One region of the Streptomyces sp. NPDC055966 genome, then DNA from elsewhere that is predicted to be linked to it. Evidence: riboswitches for the same ligand, from Rfam matches in the RefSeq annotation. Region 1 holds a riboswitch; the other holds the start of a gene.
What was found. A riboswitch is a leader RNA that binds a small molecule or an ion and turns the genes downstream of it on or off. The one in region 1 is predicted to bind cobalamin.
Positions count from the first base shown of each region.

Region 2: it holds a riboswitch for cobalamin, as region 1 does, so the genes downstream of both, ACFC8N_RS40165 (CbtB-domain containing protein) here and ACFC8N_RS00730 (prenyltransferase/squalene oxidase repeat-containing protein) in region 1, are expected to answer to the same signal.

Region 1 covers NZ_JBHJYK010000001.1:151,634-155,057, reverse strand. Annotated here, with positions in the region: gene ACFC8N_RS00740 (CbiQ family ECF transporter T component) at 1-307, opposite strand, end outside; gene ACFC8N_RS00735 (SCO2322 family protein) at 300-962, opposite strand; gene ACFC8N_RS00730 (prenyltransferase/squalene oxidase repeat-containing protein) at 959-2,197, opposite strand; cobalamin riboswitch at 2,314-2,446, opposite strand; gene ACFC8N_RS00725 (hypothetical protein) at 2,555-3,424, opposite strand, start outside.
Region 2 covers NZ_JBHJYK010000026.1:94,337-97,760, reverse strand. Annotated here, with positions in the region: gene ACFC8N_RS40175 (ArsR/SmtB family transcription factor) at 1-330, opposite strand, end outside; gene ACFC8N_RS40170 (CbtA family protein) at 429-1,190, opposite strand; gene ACFC8N_RS40165 (CbtB-domain containing protein) at 1,203-1,415, opposite strand; cobalamin riboswitch at 1,453-1,612, opposite strand; gene ACFC8N_RS40160 (histidine phosphatase family protein) at 1,722-2,303, shown strand; one part of gene ACFC8N_RS40155 (IS5 family transposase) at 2,322-2,791, opposite strand; one part of gene ACFC8N_RS40155 (IS5 family transposase) at 2,791-3,130, opposite strand.

The sequences.
Region 1 (3,424 bases):
CCTGCGCCCAGTGGGGGAGCGGGACTTCGGGGAGCGTGAACAGGGTGTGGGTGCCAGGGATGGGGGAGCCGAGCGCCACCGCGAACAGGAGGCGGACGAGCAGGACGGCGAGGGCGAGCCTGAGGAAGGCGGCGTAGGAGCGGGCGAGGGGGGCGGGGGTGCGGTGCGTCGCGACGACGTACGCCGACGCGGATATGAGGAGGGCGAGCAGGAGGGGGTTGGTGGTGCGGGTGGCGGCGGTGCCGAGGCTCAGGGCCCACAGCCACCAGGCACCGGGGTGAACGGCACGCCCGCCCTGCTCAGCCATTCCGTTCGTTCCGTCGCCGCCGCGTCTGCCACACCGCCGCGCCCGCCAGCAGGACGACCGCTCCCACGCCGATCGGCAGCCCCAGCGCGGGCCCGTCCGAGGGGCTCTTCTCGGCGCCGTGCCCCGTGATGCGGCGCGGCTTCCGCGTGTCCGACACCTGCTCGCCGCACCCCCGGTGCGGATACCCGGCGATCGCGCACAGCAGGGCGTCGGTGTCGTAGCGCAGCGGCGGCGCGACGGCGGCCAGGGCGTCGGCGGTCGTCGCGTCGTCCGGCACCCGGGCACAGGCCGTACGGCCGGCCGGCGGGCTCTCGCCGGACGGCGCGTCCGCCGGGGTGCCGAAGTCGAGGACCAGCGCCACCCGTTTCATGCCGGACCTGGCCGGCGTGGCCGCGCAGATCGTCCGGAAGTCCGCGGTGCCGCGCGGCCGGCTCGCGTCGGCCGAGTCCGCGCTGACCGCGAAGCGGAAACCCGCCACCGCGCCGTCGTCGGGACGGACGCTCGCCGGGCCCTGCGTGGCGTACGTCCACCGGCCGTCGGTGCGCTCCCAGAAGGACCAGTAGCGGTAGCCGGCGGCATGCGCCTGGGTCACCGCGGCCGCGAGCAGGACGAACGCGGCCAGCGTCAGGCTCACCGCACGGCGGCCCCCGGTCACGGCTGCTGCTTCTTCCGGCCGCTGAGCAGGAAGCCGATGCCGATGCCCGCGACGAGGCAGACACCGACGAACCACCAGAGGCCGAACGGCGAACCGCCGTCGGACTTCTCGGACTTCTCGGGGCTCGTGGACGCGTGCCCGGCGGATTCCATGCTCGGCGCCGGGCCCTGCGCGTTGAGCGAGCGGACCAGGCTGGTGCCGCCGAAGTCGCCCGGTTGCGCGCCCACCGCGTGCGCGGCGAGGATCAGCTGCGCGTACGCCGCCGGGCCGCTCTGCTCGGCCCAGCGCGTGGCGTTGTGCTCCAGCCACGTGTACGACCGCGACGCCTGCTCGCCGCGCCCGTCGGCGGCGAGCGCGACGACCGCGTCCGCCGTGTTGCCGTAGTCCGGCTGGTCCGTGGCGCCGGGCAGCGCGGACGTCAGATGGCCGGTCTTCGCGACGGCCGACGCGAGGTTGGCACCAGCGTTGTCCGCGATCTGCGCCGGGGTGAGGTGCTCGCCGGCGGTGCACGCGCCGCTGCCGGGCGCCTTGCCGGCCGTCGCGACGAACCCCTTGCCGAGCGCGCCGAGTACGCCGGCCGCCGTCGCGTCCGCGTTGGCCGCCAGGGCGCCCTTCTTGTCCGGCTGGAAGGCGAGAGCGCCGCCGCCGGGCTGCTCGCAGGGCACGGACAGGGCGGCGAGGAGGTCGTAGGGGGACTTGCCCGCCCTGGTGGTCCGCGCCGGGTCCGCGCCGGTCGCGGCGAGGGCGCCGATGACGACGGAGGTGGAGTTGGTGTCGCTGGCGCCGCCCGGGTTGTAGCCCCAGCCGCCGTCCGTGTTCTGCACGGACTTCAGCCAGGCGACCGCCTTGCCGACCGCGTCGTCGTGCCCGCCGGTCGCCCGCAGGGCCTGGACGGCGGCGGCCGTGCTGTTGGTGTCCACGACGACCTTGCTGTCGCAGGCCTTGTCCGGGGCGGCGCGGAACGCGGCGAACGCGCCGTTCGCGCACTGCTGGCCGGCGAGCCAGCCGACGGCCTGCGCGGCGGGCCGGTAGCCGAGCGTGCGCTGCGCGACCAGCGTCAGCGACTGGCGCCACACACCGTCGTAGGTCGGGTCGCCCGTGCCGTACAGCCCGGCCGGGATCGTGAGCTTCGCAGACGGCGACGGGGCCGGGGACGCTCCGGCGGCCGTGGCGGGCGCGGCGGCGGCCAGCACGCCTACGGCGGCGAGAGCCGCTGCGCTGCGGCGGACGTTCATGGTCGGCGACTGCCTCTCCTGCGGGGAGCCGGGCAGCGCGCGGGAACCCCCCGGGCGGCTCGACTCCGTAGACCTCGACGGTGCCGTGCGCGGCGGGTCGCCGACGCACGTGAGCCGGTCAACGTCCCGTCCCGGGCGGTCCGGCTCACCGTCCGGCGACGGACGGTTCACGGTTGCGGGCTCAGCGCCGGAATTGCACCGGCTTCCCCCTGTACGGGTGTGATGACGACCCCGCCACCTTACCGGCAGGCATGCGCGAGCCGGGGGGTGGCCGTGGGCACAGGGCGGCGGTGACCGGGGTCACGGTGATCCGGGTGCGACGTCGGAGTGGGCGGGCCCCCTGCACCGGCGATGCCGTCAGGCGGCACCGAGCGCCCGGTCGCACTCCGCCGCGTCCTCCCCCTCCGCCACCCAGTACACCCGGGTCGGCAGACACGCGCCGCCCGCCGACTCCGCGAAGCGGATCGCGGCGGCCCGCTGCCGGCTCGGCGTGGCGTCCACAAACGTCCCGCACGCCATCGCCAGCGCCACCCCGGCCAGATCCACCCCGGTGGCCCGCTCCACCAGCCAGGGAATGAGGTCGCCCGGAAGGAACGGCACGACCCCGGTCACCCGCGGGCCCCGGCCGGTCAGCCGCAGCCGCACGTGCGCCACGGTGTGCGTGAGGCCGAGCGCCCGCACCGCCCGCTCGACCGTCTGCCGCAGGAAGCGGTTGTGCAGCAGGCCATCGTGGGCGTGGACCGAGTGCCGCAGCGGCAGGCCCCCCGGCGCCCCCGGGGTCGTACGGGTGAGCGCGGCGATGCGGACCTCGTCGTCCAGGACCACCGTCTCCGCGGACACCAGCGGGCCGTCGAGGTCACCGGGCCCGTCCGGGGCCAGGCGGTGCCGGGCGAGCAGTGCCGTGGACGTCACGGGGTCGGTGCAGGCCCCGGCCGTCTCGTACGACAGGCCCGGCAGCCCCAGATGCCCGGTGATCCGCGCGGCGGTGCGCAGATGCTCCCTGGTCCAGGTCAGCACGCCCGCGACCGGATGCCGGTCCGCGTACCGCGCGAGCGCACCGGCCGTCTCCGCCTCGTGCGTGGGGTCGGCCGGGAGATGGCCGGACAGGAAGGGCCGCGCCCAGCCGGGGACGGCGGTGTCGACCAGGATCACGGGGCGGGCCTCGGCGATCCGCTCCAGCGGGACCCCGTACGCGGCGGGGCCGGCCCCGAGCAGAAGGACGGGCTG
Region 2 (3,424 bases), on a different contig from region 1:
ATCGAGAAGTTGGACGACTTCGGGATCGTTCAGCTGGTACCGGACAACGCGGCCTGTCCTGGAGGCGGAGACGGTGCCAGCCGTCCTGAGTAGGCGCAGGGCGTGGGACACGGTGGTGTCCCGCATCCCGGTGGCCAGTGCGAGGTCGGTGACGGAGATCGGCCCGGCCCGGTGCATCGCGAGGAGCAGGGCCAGGCGGCCGGGCTCTGCGAGCAGCGCGAACCTGGCTGCCAGCGAGTTCACACGGCTTCGTTCTCCGATGCCTGCAACCGCCGCGCTCACGGCCGACTCGTCGATGGCGTGCCGCAAAGGATGCTTGGTGGTGTCCATCACCGTGGCGTCCGTCCTACCTCAGGTGTGCGGAGGACCGGTACGGATGACGTCCTGTCGTCCGTACCGGCCCTTGGCTTCCACAGGAGCCCGTGGTGTCAGAGCACGGCCGCGGTCGCTTCCGACGCGGCGTCGCGCTTGGCAGTTGCGGGCTTCGGGTTGAGGAGGCGCTCGGCGAGGTGCCCGAACAGCAGGCCGAACGAGACCCAGAGCGTGAGCTGGATGGCGAGTGCCGCAAGGCGGAACTGCCAGAGCAGCGTTGCCGAGAAGTCCTGCGGCACCTCGTTGACAGCGGGCAGCAGGGCGTACGCCAGGCCGACGGCCACAGCGAAGCCGAGGACGGCGACGACCGTGGCGTACCAGTTGCCCAGCCGGGGGGCGAGCCGCTTGCCAATGATCACGGTGGCGACGGCCAGCAGGACGCTGAGCGCCATCATCAGAAAGTACAGCGTGGTGCGCTTGCCGATGGTCGCCGGGTCGCCGATGGCCGGCGGGTTGGCGGGGTACTTGAGGAACGGCACGACGTAGACCGCGACCAGCGCCGCCCCGGAGAGCAGGGCGGCCGTGGCGCGCGGGCTGAACCGGCCGATCCGACCGAGCGCGAAGCAGTACGCCAGGGCGGCGATACCGCCCAGGGACACGCCGTAGACCAGGACACCGGTGGCCAGGCCCGCGGTCGACTGCAGGCTCCGGCTGACGATCTCCATGCCGTGCTCGGTGGTGTGGGCGTCTTCGTAGGCGATCGCCGCGTCGACGCGCGGCTCACCCAGGAGGTAGGCGACGACCAGGGCGAGCAGGCCGGCCCCGAGACCGGCCAGCATGCCCCGGACGAGCAGCCCACGGACAGAGGCGGAGTTCACGTGCTGCTCCGCTCAGTGGCAGGGGAAGCCGAGCAGGTGGCGGCCGTCGTGCACCCACTCGTGCACGTTCTCGCCGGAGAGGAGAGAGGTGGCACCCTGCTCGGCGCCGACGAAGTAGATGAGGGCCATCAGCAGGATGCCGAAGAAGACCGCCCAGGGCAGGATCGCCTTGACGGAGATGGGGGCGATCGTCGGCGCGGCGGCGGGGGCGATGGGGTGAGCCATGGCCGGACCTCCTTCTGGGAACTCGCGTCCCGTTCAGTGGAGCATGTACGACGGTGGCGGGTCTGACTCGCCGGGCACTGACATCAGGTCAGGTTCCGGACTCACAGTGGCGCGACCGTGCCGGCATCTCACCGGGCTTCCGCCGCACCGTCGTCTTGAGTTGTCGCAGTGACGGTACCGTGTCGCGAAGGCCCGGCCAAGGGGAGTCGCAGCGGCGGACGGCGCACAACCGGGAGCGGGAGGAGCACCCCGACGCCGGTACGTATGCGCGCGGTATCGCGCGGAAAAGCGGAGAAGGAGGGCGCGGTGACCGCGCGCGTGATGCTGGTCGCACCGGCAGTCGGGGCAGAGCTGCGGGAGGCGCGGTTCGGCAACGACGGCCCGCTGGATGACGCGGGCCTGCGGGCGGCACGAGCGGTAGCTGACACACGCCTGGCCGCGGCTCCGTGCTTCGTCGCCCCCTCCTTCCGCTGCCGCCAGACCGCCGAGGCCCTCGGCCTTGCCTCTGAATCTGCCCAGGAGCTAGGTGATCTGGACGTCGGGTCCTGGCGCGGACTGAGGCTCGACGACATCGCCGTGACCGACCCGGCAGCGGTTGCTGCCTGGCTGGCAGACCCGTCTGCGGCGCCCCATGGCGGTGAATCGCTCACAAGCCTGTGCGCACGCGTGGGCAGTTGGCTGGATGAACGAGCCCGGCATGACGGCCGTACAGTCGCGGTCGTGGAGCCGGCGGTCATCCGTTCGGCGCTCGTGCACGCGCTGGCGCTACCGCCAACAGCCTTCTGGCGACTCGATGTGCTACCGCTCACGGTCACTGAACTGTCCGGCCGGAACGGGCGCTGGAATCTGCGCTGCGGGCAGCCACTGACACAGAATCGACCGAACTGACGCGCTTCACCGGTCGTTTCAGGATGAGGTCCGCAGGCGGCGAAGGCATATGAGGCTGCAGGCCAGTTCGAGCAGGCCCTGATGGAGATCCGCGCGTTGTTCGTAACGGGTGCGGAGCCGCTTGAACTGGTGCAGCCAAGCGAAGGCGCGCTCGACCACCCAACGCACCTTGCCCAGTCCGGAGCCGTGTGCGACGCCGCGTCGGGCGATCATCGGCTTGATGCCGCGCTTCCACAGCAGGCGGCGGTATTTGTCGAAGTCGTAGCCCCGATCGGCGTACAGGCGCCGGGGCCTGCGGCGGGGGCGTCCTCGCAGACCCCGAATTGCTGGGACCGCGTCCAGCAGCGGCAGCAACTGGGTGACGTCATGTCGGTTCCCGCCGGTGAGCGTGACGGCGAGTGGGGTGCCGTGGCGGTCGACGATCAGATGATGCTTGGAGCCGGGACGGGCACGGTCGACGGGCGAAGGGCCGACGTGATCCCCCCTTTCAGGGCCCGGACGTGCGACCCGTCCACGGCACAGTCGTCCAGGCATAGAAGGTCAGCGCGGCGTAACTCGGTCAGCAAGGCGGCATGCAGACGCGGCCAGACACCGGCCTCCGTCCAGTCCCGCAGCCGGCGCCAGGCCGTTACCCCGGAGCAGCCCACGGTCTCGGCCGGGACATCGCGCCAGGCGACACCGGTTCGCAGCACGTACATGACGCCCGCGAGGGCCGCCCGGTCGGGAACACGCAGTCGACCGGGGTAGCGGTGGCGTCGCTCGGGAGCGGGCGGAAGCAGCGGAGCCACCCGCTCCCACAGGTCATCCGGAACAAGATCAGCACGCACCCGGAGACCCTGCCGACCAAGGTCGCGGAGCGCAAGGCCCTCAGCTCAGCTGATTCTGAAACGATCAGTAAGGACCGGCCTGGGGAAATGGACACAGTCCTGAGACAGCAACGGCGTCCACCACCGTGAGACAAACCGAAATGCCGCAGCTCACAGCGTCGCGCCATGACGTGGCATCTGCGATCCCACACGAACCTGTGGGGTCTTACGGCTGATGTCGTCATCGCACGAGCCGTGTCGTACCGATGTCGTATGCGACATCGCCGTGAGACTAGCGCGTGGGTGGGTGTTGCT